Regions from separate parts of the Erwinia sp. AnSW2-5 genome, predicted to be linked through region 2. Evidence: predicted binding sites of a transcription regulator. Region 2 holds the regulator's gene; each other region holds the start of a gene.

The links. The regulator PhoB, encoded in region 2, activates phosphate uptake and scavenging genes when phosphate is short. The targets are predictions, from matches to a motif close to CTGTCATAAAACTGNCNNAT.
Region 1: a site for PhoB is predicted at 1,922-1,941, ahead of phnC (phosphonate ABC transporter ATP-binding protein). Genes of this name have one in related genera too.
Region 3: a site for PhoB is predicted at 3,396-3,415, ahead of glpT (glycerol-3-phosphate transporter). Genes of this name have one in related genera too.

Annotation. Positions count from the first base shown of each region.
Region 1 is NZ_JBJGXA010000012.1:49,821-55,147, forward strand. Features, by position in the region: gene ACFL9S_RS11390 (class I SAM-dependent methyltransferase) at 1-139, opposite strand, end outside; gene ACFL9S_RS11395 (GNAT family N-acetyltransferase) at 232-1,077, opposite strand; gene ACFL9S_RS11400 (MarR family winged helix-turn-helix transcriptional regulator) at 1,104-1,589, opposite strand; gene phnC (phosphonate ABC transporter ATP-binding protein) at 1,999-2,847, shown strand; gene phnD (phosphonate ABC transporter substrate-binding protein) at 2,905-3,828, shown strand; partial or broken gene phnE (phosphonate ABC transporter, permease protein PhnE) at 3,892-4,761, shown strand; gene phnE (phosphonate ABC transporter, permease protein PhnE) at 4,758-5,327, shown strand, end outside.
Region 2 is NZ_JBJGXA010000031.1:165,613-170,939, reverse strand. Features, by position in the region: gene ACFL9S_RS19015 (PstS family phosphate ABC transporter substrate-binding protein) at 1-52, opposite strand, end outside; gene phoR (phosphate regulon sensor histidine kinase PhoR) at 72-1,385, opposite strand; gene phoB (phosphate response regulator transcription factor PhoB) at 1,409-2,098, opposite strand; gene sbcD (exonuclease subunit SbcD) at 2,311-3,534, shown strand; gene ACFL9S_RS18995 (SbcC/MukB-like Walker B domain-containing protein) at 3,531-5,327, shown strand, end outside.
Region 3 is NZ_JBJGXA010000017.1:20,785-26,111, forward strand. Features, by position in the region: gene metE (5-methyltetrahydropteroyltriglutamate--homocysteine S-methyltransferase) at 1-1,532, opposite strand, end outside; gene metR (HTH-type transcriptional regulator MetR) at 1,668-2,606, shown strand; gene ACFL9S_RS13960 (DUF1456 family protein) at 2,727-3,200, shown strand; gene glpT (glycerol-3-phosphate transporter) at 3,562-4,908, shown strand; gene glpQ (glycerophosphodiester phosphodiesterase) at 4,922-5,327, shown strand, end outside.

The sequences.
Region 1 (5,327 bases), on a different contig from region 2:
AACCAAGATCCATTACTGTATCACCCGCCTTAATCAGGCCACACATTTGTATTATTTGGTAATAATAGACACCAGGCAATACGCCTTCTTTCCCTTCAAAATCATAGGCAGCAGCACCGAGGCGATCTTCCATCAACATCTCTGGTTCTGGTTCCCGTATAAAATTTGGGCTCAGGAGTAATTCCCTCGCGATGCAAGGTAGTAGACGAAGTAACATAACAAATCCTTTTGTTAATTGAGTGCTGGATATAACCAGCTAATAATTACTCTTTGTTTTTCAGGAAGGTTTTTAATTTTTATACTGCATTCGTCAAAGTATTTTTTTATATGGTGTTCTTGCCACATTGGAATGTATTTCAGGTCTCCTTTGTGATTGTTTTTATAATGTTGACGTTCGATTTCATCGTTTCGATCAAGCAGGTATTCAATGCATTCATCGCTGCGATGTTGACGGAAAATGTTATTCTTATTGATTGCAGCGATCGCATCGTGAGTGTTTATTCTCAAGGGCATCGATTTTGCATTATTGAGTGTCGAGTATTCCTGAATCGCACCGATCTGCTCAAATTTAAACAGAACTTTATAGATCTCTGCCACTCTTGGGTGAACCGCAATCAGGATTGATTCGATATTTCTATGCTTGCAAACGTAAATAAAAATAGCCTTGTAGAGTATCAGGTTTATTCCGTGATGCTGAAATTCTGGAGTAATGGCGAATGAGCCTATTTCTGCAAATTTAGTGCATTGCTTGCGCAGTGCTGCCGTTTCAGCTGCATGAATATTATCCATTGGTACGCCAATCGGAGAGTCTTCAATTAGCGATATTGTACCAATGATACAGTCACTTCTGGTCGCAATGATAAGTCTGTTATTCGGTAAAACAAGATGAGGTGAGAAGTAGGGCTGCCTCTTATCGCTGGTAATGAGTCCCTTTTTTGCATATGCGCAATGTATTAACTGCATTGCTTCAATAAACTCTTCAGATGTGGTGGCAAATTTTATTTTTATCTTTTCATCTGGGTTGACTATTTTATTCAATGGTATGGATAGTTGTTGGTGCTTTCTGTCCTTGTACATGTAATCATCCTTAATTTCCAAAAAAATTAGTCGTCAGAGGTATTCATAAACATTTTATCCAGGATGCTGACTAACGTTTTCATCTCTGACTCTGTTAAGTTTTTCGTTATGTTAACAATCCAGTGGCTATGCTCCTCGAATATTTTATTGATTAAGTCACTGCCTTCTCCAGTTAACGATATTTCAATTTTCCGGCCATCGGTAGGCACATTGTTTCTTTTTATCAGGCACTCTCTTTCCAGCGAGGCGATTAACGATGTGATAGTGGGTTTTGTCACGCCACTGAAATTGGCTATTTCTAATGGTGATAACACCTCATACTCGGACAGCAAGGCGAGCACCATAAAACGACCTTCAGATAGCTGGTGAAGCCCTAAACGCTGAGCACATTCCTTGTCAATTCTGTTCCCGGCGGAAAGAAGTTTAAAACAGGCATTCACGGCGTCGATATCTATCACTCCTCGCTTTTTTATTATATTGGTTAGCGAGCTATATTTTTTTTCCAACTTCACGTTAAAGATCTCTTTGGGTGATTCAAACTAGTTAGGCGGCTAACAAGAAGGGTAGCTGAAAGTTTCATTATATGTCAAGAAATGCTTTATAAGTATTTACATGAATACTTGCAGGCAGGGACGTGAACAATTTTACTGGTGAACTTACCAATAATAACGCTATACGATACGTTTAGAACCAGAATAGGAAGCCGAGTATAAAACCATAATGGCGTGACAATCTGGCAGAAAACCCATTACGTTAATGCAGGGATCACGCAAATATTTTTATCTTAAAAACACTGAGCGTGAGTACCCACCGGGTCACTGCCTGTCACGCTTCCATCACCCCTTTGTCATTAAACTTTCATCGCACATGTGGTTAATAGGGCGCACAGCGGATAACGCGCAACCTGATAATGGACAACACATGGCACAGGCACTGTTAAAAATTGCCCCCCAGCAGCAGGCGATCCCCCACGTGGAGCGTCGTGCAAAAGTGCTGGCAGTTAATGGACTCGGAAAATCTTACGGCACACAGACGCGCGTATTGCAGGACATCAACTTTGACCTGCACGCAGGAGAACTGGTGGCCGTGATTGGCCGCAGCGGCGCAGGAAAATCAACGCTGCTGCACGTGCTGAACGGCACCATCCCGGCCAGCGAAGGGGCCATCCTTCACTTTAATGACAATGGCAAACAACAGAACATTGTTGAGCTGAACACCCGGCAGATGCGCCAGTGGCGCAGCGAATGCGGCATGATCTTCCAGGATTTCTGCCTGGTGCCGCGGCTGGATGTGCTGACCAATGTCCTGCTGGGCCGCCTGAGCCAGACCTCGACGCTGAAATCCTTCTTTAAAATCTTCCCTGATGCCGACCGCGCCCGCGCCATTGGCCTGCTGGAGTGGCTGAACATGCTGCCTCAGGCCTTGCAGCGTGCGGAAAATCTCTCCGGTGGACAGATGCAGCGCGTAGCGATCTGCCGTGCGCTGATGCAGAACCCGAAAATCCTGCTGGCCGATGAGCCAGTTGCCTCGCTCGACCCGAAAAACACCCGCCGCATTATGGATGTGCTGCGTCAGGTGAGTGAAAACGGCATCAGCGTGATGGTAAACCTGCACTCGGTGGAGCTGGTGAAAGAATACTGTACGCGTGCCATTGGCGTCGCTAAGGGCCGCATTGTGTTTGACGGCCATCCGTCAGAACTGACCGATGATCTTTTGCATGTGTTGTATGGCGACGAAAACTCTGAACTTAACGATGCTCACCACGCCTGACGGTTTCACCACAGGAATGATGGGCAATAACACTTTTATGGGACACGGAACTCAGCAATGAAAAAAATGATTCTCGCAGCGGTAATTGGCAGTGTGATGGCAGCGAACGTCTCTGCCGCTGACGCACCAAAAGAACTGAATTTAGGTATCCTCGGCGGTCAGAATGCCACGCAGCAGATTGGTGATAACCAGTGCGTGAAAGACTTCTTCGACAAAGAGCTGAATGTTGATACCAAACTGCGTAATTCGTCTGACTATTCTGGCGTGATCCAGGGCCTGATCGGCGGCAAGGTGGATATGGTGCTGAGCATGTCACCGTCGTCGTATGCCTCGGTCTACATCAACGACCCGAAAGCCGTCGATGTGGTTGGAATTGTGGTGGATGATGCCGATAAATCACGCGGTTATCACTCCGTCGTGGTGGTGAAAGCCGACAGCCCGTACAAAACACTGGCTGACCTGAAAGGCAAATCATTCGGTATGGCCGATCCGGATTCCACCTCTGGCTTCCTGATCCCGAACGAAAGCTTCAAGAAAGAGTTTGGCGGTTCGGTGGATGACAAATACAAAGGCCACTTCTCCAGCGTGACCTTCTCCGGTGGCCACGAGCAGGATGTTCTGGGCGTGCTGAACGGCCAGTTCGAAGGCGCAGTGACCTGGGCTTCGATGATCGGTGATTACAACACCGGTTACACCAGCGGTGCATTCACCCGTATGATCCGTGCCGGTAACCCGGACCTGATGAAAAAAATCCGTATCATCTGGCAGTCACCGCTGATCCCGAACGGCCCGGTGCTGGTCAGCAATAAACTGCCTGCTGATTTCAAAGCGAAGCTGGTGACTGCTATCAAAAAGCTGGATACCGAGCATCACAGCTGCTTCGTCAAAGCCGTGGGTGGCGCCCAGCATATCGGCCCGGCGACGGTGGCTGACTATCAGGCGATCATCGATATGAAACGTGCGCTGACCAAAGCCCGTTAATCACCCGCTCGCATCTCCGCTGATAAGGGTCGGCAGCCGTCGACCCTTCACTCAGGTATCCGCATGACACATCCCGATTTTGAACGCTATTACCAGCAGATCCGCGGTAAGCAGAAGCGCGACACGCTGCTGTGGTCCCTGACGTTGCTGGTGCTCTATCTTGCCTCCGGCCAGATGGCTGAATTTAATCTGCATACCATCTGGGTGTCGTTGCCGCACTTTTTCGATTACCTCGCGGAAACCGTGCCAACGCTGAACGCCTCCCGGTTGTTTGCCGACAGTCATACAGAAGGCTCCCTGGCTTACTGGGGCTATCGTCTGCCTATTCAGCTGCCGCTGATTTGGGAAACGCTGCAACTGGCGCTGGCTGCGACTCTGGCATCGGTGATGGTGGCGGGCGTGCTGGCCTTTTTCGCAGCCAGCAACACCCAGACGCCGCGCGGCGTGAGTTTTGCCATCCGTACCTGCGTGGCCTTTCTGCGTACCATGCCGGAACTGGCGTGGGCAGTGATGTTTGTGATGGCATTTGGCATTGGCGTGATCCCGGGCTTTCTGGCGCTGGCGCTGCACACCATTGGCAGCCTGACCAAACTGTTTTATGAAGCGATTGAAAGCGCATCCGATAAACCGGTGCGCGGCCTGGCGTCCTGTGGGGCATCGTCGTTGCAGCGTATGCGTTTTGCGCTCTGGCCGTAGGTCAAGCCGGTGTTTCTCTCGTATGGTTTTATGCGTTTTGAGGTGAATTTCCGTCAGTCGACCATCCTCGGACTGGTGGGGGCGGGGGGCATCGGCCAGGAGCTGATGACCAACATCAAACTGGACCGTTATGACCAGGTCAGCATGACGCTGATACTGATTATCGTGGTGGTCTCGCTGCTGGATATGCTGTCCGGGCGGGTACGTCAGCGCGTTGTGGAAGGGAACCGCTCATGATTGGATTAATCGGCAATGACAAACTGGAAGGCATGAAGCAGCAGCACCAGGCGCTGTTTGCCATTCAGCGCAGCTACCTGAAGCGTATCGGGCTGATTGCGGCGGCTATCCTGCTCTACTACGTGTTTTTCTTCACCCAGTTTGGCATCAGCTGGCAGCAGCTCACCATCGGTTTAGGCCAGCTGGCGCACTATTTTATGCGTATGTTTGTCTGGCATGATGTGGCGAACTGGCCGTTTGCCTACTATTTCAGTCAGATCTTTATCACCCTGGCGATTGTCTTCGCCGGAACCATCACCGCCACGCTGCTGGCGTTACCGCTGTCATTCCTTGCGGCACGTAATGTGATGGCCACGCCGGTGCTGCGTCCGGTGGCGCTGGTTGTGCGTCGTCTGCTGGATATCCTGCGCGGGATTGATATGGCGATCTGGGGGCTGATTTTCGTGCGTGCCGTCGGCATGGGACCGCTGGCCGGGGTGCTGGCGATTATCATGCAGGACGTTGGATTGTTGGGGAAACTGTATGCCGAAGGGCATGAAGCCGTGGAACGTTCACCGGGGCGCGGG
Region 2 (5,327 bases):
CCGGGACCTGCGAACTGACCAGCAACAGCGCCAGCGCGATTAACATTTTCATTGCATGGGTTCCGTGAGACTCAATGCAGCGCATTCTCGGATAGTTCAGCACTGACAATCAACCTTGGTGGCAATTGAAAGCTGAAACAGGTTTCAGCGCCGGGCGTGCTGCTGATATCCAGGCGCGTATTGTGATGGCTGAGCGCATGTTTCACGATAGCCAGACCTAACCCGCTGCCGCCGGTCTGTCGGGAGCGCGCTTTATCAACGCGATAGAAGCGCTCCGTCAGACGAGGCAGGTGTTCCGGTGCAATCCCTGGCCCATTATCTTTCACCTTAAACTGTGCCCCCTGCGGGCTACGTAGCCAGCTGACATCAATCCGCGTGCCATCCGGCGTATGGTTAACCGCGTTATACACCAGATTGGAAATCGCACTGCGCAGTTGCTCGTCATTGCCAAACACGCGCAAATGCGGGTCGGTATGGAAATAAATATCGTGGCGACCGTTACTGAGCGTTTCCGCTTCACGCTGCAACACCCGCAGCATCATCGGCACGTCCACGGTTTCCTGCAAATCGAGCGCTGGAGCAGCTTCAATGCGCGACAAGGTCAGCAGCTGTTTCACCAGGCTGTCCATGCGTTTGGTCTGTTCCTGCATGGTGTGCAGCGCCTTATCACGCAGGCTGCCCTCCAGCACGGAATCGTTCATCATCTCCAGATAGCCCTGCAACACGGTGAGCGGCGTGCGCAGTTCGTGGCTGACATTGGCAAAGAAGTTACGCCGCGCGCCTTCCAGCTGGTGCATCTGGGTAACATCACGCGCCACCAGCAGCCATTGCCCTTCGCTGTAAGGCATCACACGGAATTCCAGATGACGATGGCTGTTCAGTACCAGCGTGAGCGGGCGTGAAAAATCACGCTGACGCAGATAGCGGGTAAACTCCGGGTAACGCAGCAGGTTGAGGATATTCTGGCCGTTATCTTCCGGCCAGCGCAGCCCCAGCATCTGCTGAGCCAGGCCGTTGCACCAGAAAATCGTCCCCTCTTCGGTGGTCAGTACCACCGCATCAGGCAGAGATTCTGCACCGCTACGAAAACGTTTGATCAGATGACCGAGTTCACGACGGCGACGACGATTACGCGCCTGCATTTGATACAGGCCGTAAAACAGCGGTTCCCAGCTGCCACGGCCGCTGGGAGGTGTCATGCTGCGGTCGACCCACAGCCAGTGAGAGAGTCGAAGTAAGTTGTTGAAATGAAAACCCAGCACACAGAGTACTGAGATTAACAGCAGCCAGGGGAGCCAACCCACCAGCAGCCCGAGCAGTAACGCGGGCAAACCGGCAAGCAGCAGCTCAAACAATAATCTCTTCCAGGAGAGGCGTTCCAACACGGTTCAGACTCCAGCGCGAACAATCAATAGCGTGCAGAGAAACGATACCCTGTTCCGCGAACCGTCTGCACCATACGATCGTGCCCGGTCAGTTCCAGTGCCTTACGTAAGCGACGAATGTGTACATCAACGGTACGATCTTCGACGTAAACGTTAGTTCCCCAGACATGGTTTAGCAACTGCTCACGGCTGTAGACGCGCTCAGGATGCGTCATAAAGAAGTGCAGCAGTTTATATTCGGTCGGCCCCATTTCCAGCGGCTGCGTATCGGACATCACGCGATGCGATGACGGATCAAGACTCAGCCCCTGCATCTCAATCACCTCTTCCACCGCCATCGGTGAAATACGGCGCATCACCGCTTTAATACGTGCCACCAGCTCTTTCGGTGAGAAGGGTTTGGTAATGTAATCGTCGGCACCCACTTCAAGGCCACGGACGCGATCTTCTTCTTCACCACGCGCAGTCAGCATCATCACCGGAATATCACGGGTCATCGCTTCACGCTTCAGGTGCTTAATAAACTGAATGCCGGAACCACCCGGTAACATCCAGTCCAGCAGGATTAAATCTGGCCACGGCTCAATGAGCATACTGACTGCGCTGTCATAGTCCTCGGCTTCGATCGGTTGATAGTCATTTTGTTCCAGAACGAAACACAACATCTCACGGATTGGGGCTTCATCTTCAACCACCAGAATGCGCTTAGCCATTATTGCTCCTGCTACTGTGACAGGTTGTCACGGGGATATGCGGCGCCATTATGCGTCAGTTTTATGACACTTTTATGAAAAAAGCACCCCCTAAAAGCATTGATGAAATTAAATAAAATCTCTACCTCATCAATATGTTTATCGGGCCTGAATAATTCGAGAGGCAGGACAGGTATAATACTCACCACGCTTTTCGCCATGAAAGGACCCCCATGCGCATCATTCATACTGCCGACTGGCATCTTGGCCAGTTTTTCTACACCAAAAGCCGGGCAGCCGAGCACCAGGCATTCCTTGACTGGCTGCTGGAGAAAGCAGAAGCACAGCAGGCGGATGCGATTATTGTGGCGGGCGATATCTTTGATACCGGCTCTCCGCCGAGCTACGCGCGTGAGCTGTATAACCGCTTCGTGGTCAAGCTTCAGCAAACCGGCTGTCAGTTGGTGGTACTGGGCGGCAATCACGATTCGGTTGCCATGCTGAATGAATCGCGCGAGCTGCTGGCCTGCCTCAATACCCGGGTGATCGCCGCCGCCTGCGACGATGTGCGTCAACAGGTGCTGGTTCTCAATCGCCGCGACGGCCAGCCGGGGGCGCTGCTGTGCGCCATTCCGTTTTTACGTCCACGCGATATTCTGCGCAGCCAGAGCGGGCAGTCAGGGCGCGAAAAGCAGCAAAGCCTGCTGGAAGCCATTACGGAACACTATCAGCAGTGCTGGCAGGAAGCCCTGAAACAGCGCGATGCGCTGGGCCTGACGCTACCGATTATTGCTACCGGCCATCTGACCACGATGGGCGTAACCAAAAGCGATGCGGTGCGTGATATCTACATCGGCACGCTGGATGCCTTCCCCGCCGACTGTTTCCCCCCTGCGGACTATATCGCCCTGGGGCATATCCATCGCGCCCAGCGCATTGCCGACAGCGATCATATTCGCTACAGCGGCTCCCCAATCCCACTCAGTTTTGATGAGCTGGGTAAAGCCAAAAGCGTGTTTCAGGTCGACTTCAGCGACGGCAAACTCAGCGCCGTCGAAGCCTTACCGATCCCGTTATTCCAGCCGATGCAGATGATCAAAGGCTCTCTGGAACAGATTGAGCAGCAGCTGGCAGCACTCACGGCCGATCCGCAGGGTGGCACCGTCTGGCTGGACATTGAAATCGTCACCGATGCTTACCTCAGTGAGCTACAGCGCCGTATCCAGGAACTGACCGAACCCCTGCCCGTAGAAGTGGTGCTGCTGCGTCGCAGCCGTGAACAGCGGGAGCAGGTGATCGCCCGGCAGAACAACGAAACCCTGAACGAGTTGAGCGTGGAAGAGGTGTTTTCCCGCCGTCTGGCGCTGGAAGCCGAGGATACTGAACGGCTGGAACGCGCCAGAGCGCTGTTTGCCCAGACGCTGGAAGCCGTGCGCCATGAGGAGCAGCCATCATGAAAATCCTGACCTTGCGCTTTAAAAACCTCAACTCGCTGAAGGGTGAGTGGAAAATCGACTTCACCGCAGAACCTTTTGCCAGCAACGGCCTGTTCGCCATTACTGGCCCGACGGGCGCAGGCAAAACCACCCTGCTGGATGCCATCTGCCTTGCGCTGTATCACGAAACACCGCGCCTGAAAGGCATTACTCAGTCACAAAATGACCTGATGACGCGCGACACTGCCGAATGTCTGGCAGAAGTGGAATTTGAGGTGAAAGGCGTCGCCTGGCGCGCCTTCTGGAGCCAGAACCGCGCACGCGGTGCCGCCGATGGCAACTTGCAGGCACCGCGCGTTGAACTGGCGCGCTGTGACGATAACCAAATCGTCGCCGATAAAGTCAAAGATAAGCTGGAAATGATCGCCAGCCTGACCGGGCTGGACTTCGAACGCTTTACCAAATCGATGATGCTGTCACAGGGGCAGTTTGCTGCCTTCCTCAACGCCGATGCCAATAAACGTGCCGAGCTGCTGGAAGAACTGACCGGTACCGAAATATACGGCCGACTGTCGGCGGCGGTGTTTGATCGCCATAAACAGGCGAAGGTGACGCTGGATACCCTGCGCGCCCAGTCCAGCGGCATGAGTTTGCTGAGCGAAGAGCAGAAAACTGACCTGAACAGCCAGCTGGCACAAAGCGTAGAGCAGGAGCAGGCGCTCACTTCACAACAGCAAATCCAGCAGAAAAAAAGTCAGGAACTGCAACAGATTGAACGCCTGCAACGGGAGCAGCAACAGCTGACCACCAGCGCACAGCAGCTGGATCAACAGCGAGAGCAGGCACAGCAGGCGCTCATCGTCGCCACGCAGCAGCAGGAGCAGGTGGTACAGGCACAGGCGCAACATCAGGCGCTGCGCCTGCAGCAGGAAACCCTGATTGCCGAACAGGTTCTGCCGCTTGATTTACAGCTGAGCACTTTGCGCGAACAGCAACAGCAGCTGGAGCGTGAGCGCAGTGAACACCAACTCGCACTGAGCGCACGCCAGCAGGAAAGCGCAAAAAACCAGCAGGCTCAACAGGATAAGCAGGCACAGCAGCAGCAGTTGAACGCCTGGCGCGAGGCGCATCCGCAGTTTGCCCATTACGGTGAACATCTGCCGCTGTGGCGCGAACGCTTTAGCCAGCAGCAGGAAAGTGAGCAGTCACTAACCGCACAGCGCCTGCGATGTCAGGCCCAGCATCGGCAGGTGCAGGAATATGAGCAGGCCAGCCAGCAGCGACAGCAGCAGCAGGCACCGTTACAGCAGCAGCTGACCGCCGCACAGACCCACCTCGATCAGGCCCAGCAACAGCTGGCCCCGCTGCAACAGCAGCACCCGGAGGAGACGCTGCGCGCCACGCTGGAACAGTTCGCACGCCAGCGCCCGCAGCGGCTATTACTGGCTACCCTGCTCCCGCAGTGGCAGCAGTTGCATACGCGCCGCACGCGCTTACAGCAGGAACGCCAGGCGCTGACGCAACAGATCCAGCAAAACAGTGAGCAGTTACTTACCCTGCGAGCGAGTTGGAAAGAGAAGTATCAACATCAGCAGGACCTGGAAAAGCGCTGTGAACTGGAGCGACGTATTGCCGATCTGGAACAGCACCGCTCACAGCTGGAGCCGGGCCAGCCCTGCCCGCTGTGCGGTTCGGAAACTCATCCGGCCGTGCAGCAGTATCAGGCATTACAGCTGTCGGAAAATCAGCAGCGGCTGGATGCCTTAAAGCGCGATGTTGAACAACTGAAGGATCAGGGAAGCGCCTGTGCTGCA
Region 3 (5,327 bases), on a different contig from region 2:
TGTACCCAGCCATTCTGAGTAAAGATGAAGCCATCCAGGTTCTCCCCGAAGTATTCCACCATGTCGTTACGTTCAGCTTCGCCATGCACCAGCACGTCCAGACCTAAACGTTCTTGCTCAGCAATCGCCTGCTTAATATGTTCAGCGATGCCGGTACGGTAGTGACTGCCGTCCAGACGCCCCTGTTTGAAATCAAGGCGCAGGCCACGAATTTCGGTGGTTTGCGGGAAGGAGCCGATAGTCGTGGTTGGCCAGGCGGGCAGCTGGAAACGCTGACGCTGGGCTTCAGCACGTTCCGGGTAGCTGCTATTACGCTGGCTGTCTTTGGCGGTAATCCCGGCCAGACGATCACCGACGGCCGCATTATGAACCCGGCTGGAGTTTTTACGGGCACGGACAGGCGCACTCCAGGCTTCCAGTGATGCCGGGTCATTGTTGTTCAGCGCATTGCTCAACAGTGACAACTCAGCACACTTTTGCAGGGCAAAGGCGAACCAGCTCTTCACTTCGTCATCAAGACGGGTTTCCACGCTCAGATCGATCGGGCTGTGCAGCAGCGAGCAGGAAGAACCGATCCACAGCTGTTTGCGTTTCGCCACCAGCGGTTGCAGACGCTCAAACCAGCTGCTCAGATCCGCACGCCAGACGTTACGGCCGTTAATCACCCCCACAGACAGCAACCAGCTCGCCGGTATTTTGCTGTTCAGCGTGGAGATATCATCTTTACCGTGGACCAGGTCAACGTGCAGACCCTGAACGGGCAATGCCGTAATGGTGTCGATGTTCTGACCGATGCTGTCGAAATAGGTGGTCAGCAGCAGTTTGCTCTGCCCCTGCAATGCCTCATAAGCGGGTTTGAAAGCGGCCAGCCACTCGGCAGGGAGTTCAAGCGCCAGTGCTGGCTCGTCAATCTGCACCCATTCGATATCGCGTTTAGCCAGTTCGGCCAGCACCTGCTGGTAAACCGGCAGGATGTCTTTCAGCAGGCTGAGGCGATCAAACTGATCCCCTTTCACTTTACCCAGCCACAGATACGTCACCGGTCCCAGTAATACCGGTTTGATTTTGTGGCCAAGCGCCAGCGCTTCGTCGACTTCGTCCAGCAGTTGGGTCCAGGTCAGTTTGAACTGCTGACCCTGAACAAACTCTGGCACCATATAGTGATAGTTGGTGTTAAACCATTTGGTCATTTCGGCAGCGGCGGCGGGTTCACCGGTTGGGGCACGGCCACGGCCGAGGCGGAACAGCGTATCGAGGTCAACTGAGCCATCTTTATTCTGGTGACGCGCCGGAACATTCCCCAGCAGCAGGCTGGTGGTCAGGACATGATCGTACCAGGCGAAGTCACCAACCGGCAGCAGATTCACGCCTGCGTCTTTCTGCTGTTGCCAGTGGCGTGCGCGAAGCTCACGGCCGGTCGTCAGCAGATCGTCCTGGCTGATGGTGCCTGCCCAGTAACTTTCCTGCGCTTTTTTCAGTTCGCGACGCAGACCAACGCGGGGAAATCCGAGAGTATGGTTCAGAATAGTCATCAGTTGTGCCTCATTAAATTGTTCTTAACCGGTAACGCCAAGCATTTAGACGTCCAGATGTTTACACCGCTATATTGTGCAGGTACTGTATTCACTACAAGCGCAAAATATTCACTGTCGATGTGAAGGACTCTCATGATCGAACTTAAACACCTGCGGACGTTGCAGGCGCTGCGAACGACAGGTTCGCTGGCGGCGGCGGCGGCCCAGCTTCATCAAACGCAGTCAGCGTTATCTCATCAGTTCAGCGACCTGGAGCAACGTCTGGGTTTCCGTCTGTTTGTGCGTAAAAGCCAGCCGCTGCGTTTCACGCCGCAGGGAGAAATTTTGCTGCAGCTGGCGGAACAGGTGCTGCCGCAAATCCAACAGGCCTTGCAGGCCTGCCATGAACCTCACCAGACAACGTTACGCATTGCGATTGAATGCCACAGCTGTATCCAGTGGCTGACCCCGGCGCTGAACAACTTCCGTAAGAGCTGGCCGCAGGTGGTGATGGATTTCAAATCGGGGATGACGTTTGACCCGCAGCCCGCCCTGCAACAGGGAGAGCTGGATGTGGTGCTGACCTCCGATATTCTGCCGCGCAGTGGACTGTTTTATTCACCGATGTTTGATTTCGAAGTCCGCCTGGTGCTGGCACCGGATCACCCGCTGGCACAAAAGGCGCATATCTCACCAGAAGATCTGGCCAGTGAGGTGTTGATGATTTATCCGGTTCAGCGCCAGCGCCTGGATATCTGGCGTCATTTCTTACAGCCTGCCGATGTCAGCCCAACGCTGAAAAGCGTGGATAACACGCTGCTGCTGATTCAGATGGTGTCGGCACAAATGGGGATTGCTGCGTTGCCACACTGGGTCGTGGAGAGTTTTGAGCATCAGGGACTGGTGGTGACAAAAACGCTGGGAGAGGGTCTGTGGAGCCGCCTGTATGCGGCAGTGCGCGACGGTGAACAGCGTCAGCCCGTGGTAGAAGCCTTTATTCGTTCCGCCCGCCAGCACGCCTGCGATCATCTGCCTCGGGTACGTGATGCGTCCCGTCCTGGTGTGCCACATCCTTCCGTCAGCCATCCCTGAATACGCGCAGCGGCGTTGCACGCTGACCGCAGGTCAGCGCGGGGCGCTAACGCAGATGCAGCCTGAAGGGCGACGGGTTATACTGCACTCACTGCAATTGTTTCACTACAGAGAGTCCCTATGACCAATAACGATGTCCTGCGCAGCGTGCGTTACATGCTGAATTTAAGCGATGCTAAAGTTGTGAGCATTCTGGCGCTGGCAGAGAGCGAAGTAACAGAAGCCGAAGTGCACAGCTTCCTGAAAAAAGAGGATGAAGCCGGCTATCGCCCCTGCCCCGATGTCATCATGGGTTACTTTCTGAATGGTTTGATTTTTGAACGCCGTGGCAAAAGTGAAGACGCGCCTGCGCCGTCCATCGAACGCAAGATGACTAACAACATCCTGATGAAGAAACTGCGTGTGGCCTTCGATCTGAAAACCACCGACATTCTGGAACTGCTGAAAAGCGCCGATTTCGCGGTAGGACAGTCAGAAATTGGGGCGATCTTCCGTAAACCGGGTCATAAAAATTACCGCGAATGCGGCGATCAAATTTTGCGCAACTTCCTCAAAGGCCTGACGATGAAAATCCGTCCGGTGAAGAAAGCGTAAGCGACCGACTGACTGATTAACGCCACCTGCTGGCGTTAATCTCTGCTTCCTCCCACCGCCACCTTCCTTTTAGAACAAAATCACTCACGAAACGAAACCACCCTCATCATTCAGGCTTACAAATGTGACTATAATCACAGTTTATAGTTCCACAACGAAAATAAATCACCATATTGTGATACAGCCATAGCCATTTCGTCATAAAACTGTAACATTTGCGCCCTTCTTCACAGTCACTTGTTCTGATAACGACTACGCTATGCGCGGAATAGAACACCTGATACGGCTGTGACAGAGAAATATTTTTTTTAACTGATCATTCGAAAGTGAATGTCAGTCTTTCGAGCCATGGGAGGCCACAATGTTACGTTTTTTCAAACCTGCAGCGCATCAACCTCGCGTTGATGACAGCCGCATTGACCCGCTCTATCGCAAACTACGCTGGCAAATTTTTCTGGGGATCTTCTTCGGTTATGCTGCCTACTATCTGGTGCGTAAAAACTTCGCCCTGGCGATGCCCTATCTGATTGAACAGGGCTTCTCGCGTGGCGATCTGGGTTTTGCGCTGTCCGGTATCTCTATCGCTTACGGTTTTTCAAAATTCATCATGGGCTCGGTCTCTGACCGCTCTAACCCTCGCGTCTTCTTGCCTGCCGGGTTGATCCTGGCCGCTGCCGTGATGCTGTTTATGGGCTTTGTCCCGTGGGCGACGTCCAGCATTATGGTGATGTTTGTTCTGCTGTTCCTGTGCGGATGGTTCCAGGGCATGGGCTGGCCGCCGTGCGGGCGTACGATGGTTCACTGGTGGTCGCAGAAAGAACGTGGCGGCATCGTTTCCGTCTGGAACTGTGCGCACAACGTCGGAGGGGGTATTCCTCCGCTGCTGTTCCTGCTCGGTATGGCCTGGTTTAACGACTGGAAAGCGGCGCTGTATATGCCTGCTTTTGGTGCCATTCTTATCGCCATCATTGCCTTCGCGCTGATGCGTGACACGCCACAGTCGTGCGGTCTGCCGCCGATTGAGGAGTACAAAAACGATTATCCGCCGAACTACGATGAGAAGCATGAAGAAGAGCTGACGGCGAAGCAGATTTTTATGCAGTACATCCTGCCTAACAAACTGCTGTGGTACATCGCGCTGGCTAACGTATTTGTTTATCTGCTGCGCTACGGCATCCTCGACTGGTCACCGACTTACCTGAAAGAAGTGAAACACTTCACACTGGATAAATCATCGTGGGCCTACTTCTTCTACGAGTACGCAGGTATCCCGGGTACGCTGCTGTGCGGCTGGATGTCGGATAAAGTCTTTAAAGGTAACCGTGGTGCCACCGGGGTGTTCTTTATGATCCTGGTGACCATTGCAACCGTGGTGTACTGGATGAACCCGGCAGGCAATCCTGGCATGGACATGGCCTGTATGATGATCATCGGCTTCCTGATTTATGGCCCGGTGATGCTGATTGGACTGCATGCCCTTGAACTGGCACCGAAGAAAGCGGCGGGAACTGCGGCAGGCTTTACCGGTCTGTTTGGCTACCTCGGCGGGTCCGTTGCTGCCAGTGCCATCGTGGGTTATACCGTCGATTACTTCGGCTGGGACGGCGGTTTTATCATTATGATTGGCGGCTGTGTGCTGGCAGTCATCCTGCTGATCATGACCATGATCAGCGAGAAGAAACATAAACAGGGTCTGAACGCACTCTGATTAAGGGAACATTATGTTGAAAAACGTTATCGCTACCTTACTTCTCACCACCTCTCTCGCGGCGACAGCCGCGAGTTCTTCACCTGTCGTGATTGCGCATCGTGGGGCCAGCGGTTATCTGCCGGAACACAGCCTGCCCGCAAAAGCGATGGCCTATGCTCAGGGGGCAGATTACCTTGAGCAGGACCTGGTGATGACCAAAGACGATCGTCTGGTGGTGCTGCATGACCACTATCTGGATCGCGTAACGGATGTGGCCACGCGTTTCCCCCAGCGCGCACGGGCTGACGGGCGTTATTACGCCATCGACTTTACCCTGGCCGAGATCAAGAGCCTGGCGTTTACCGAAGGATTTACGCTTGAAAACGGCAAAAAGGTACAGACCTTCCCAGGTCGCTTCCCGATGGGGAAATCGGATT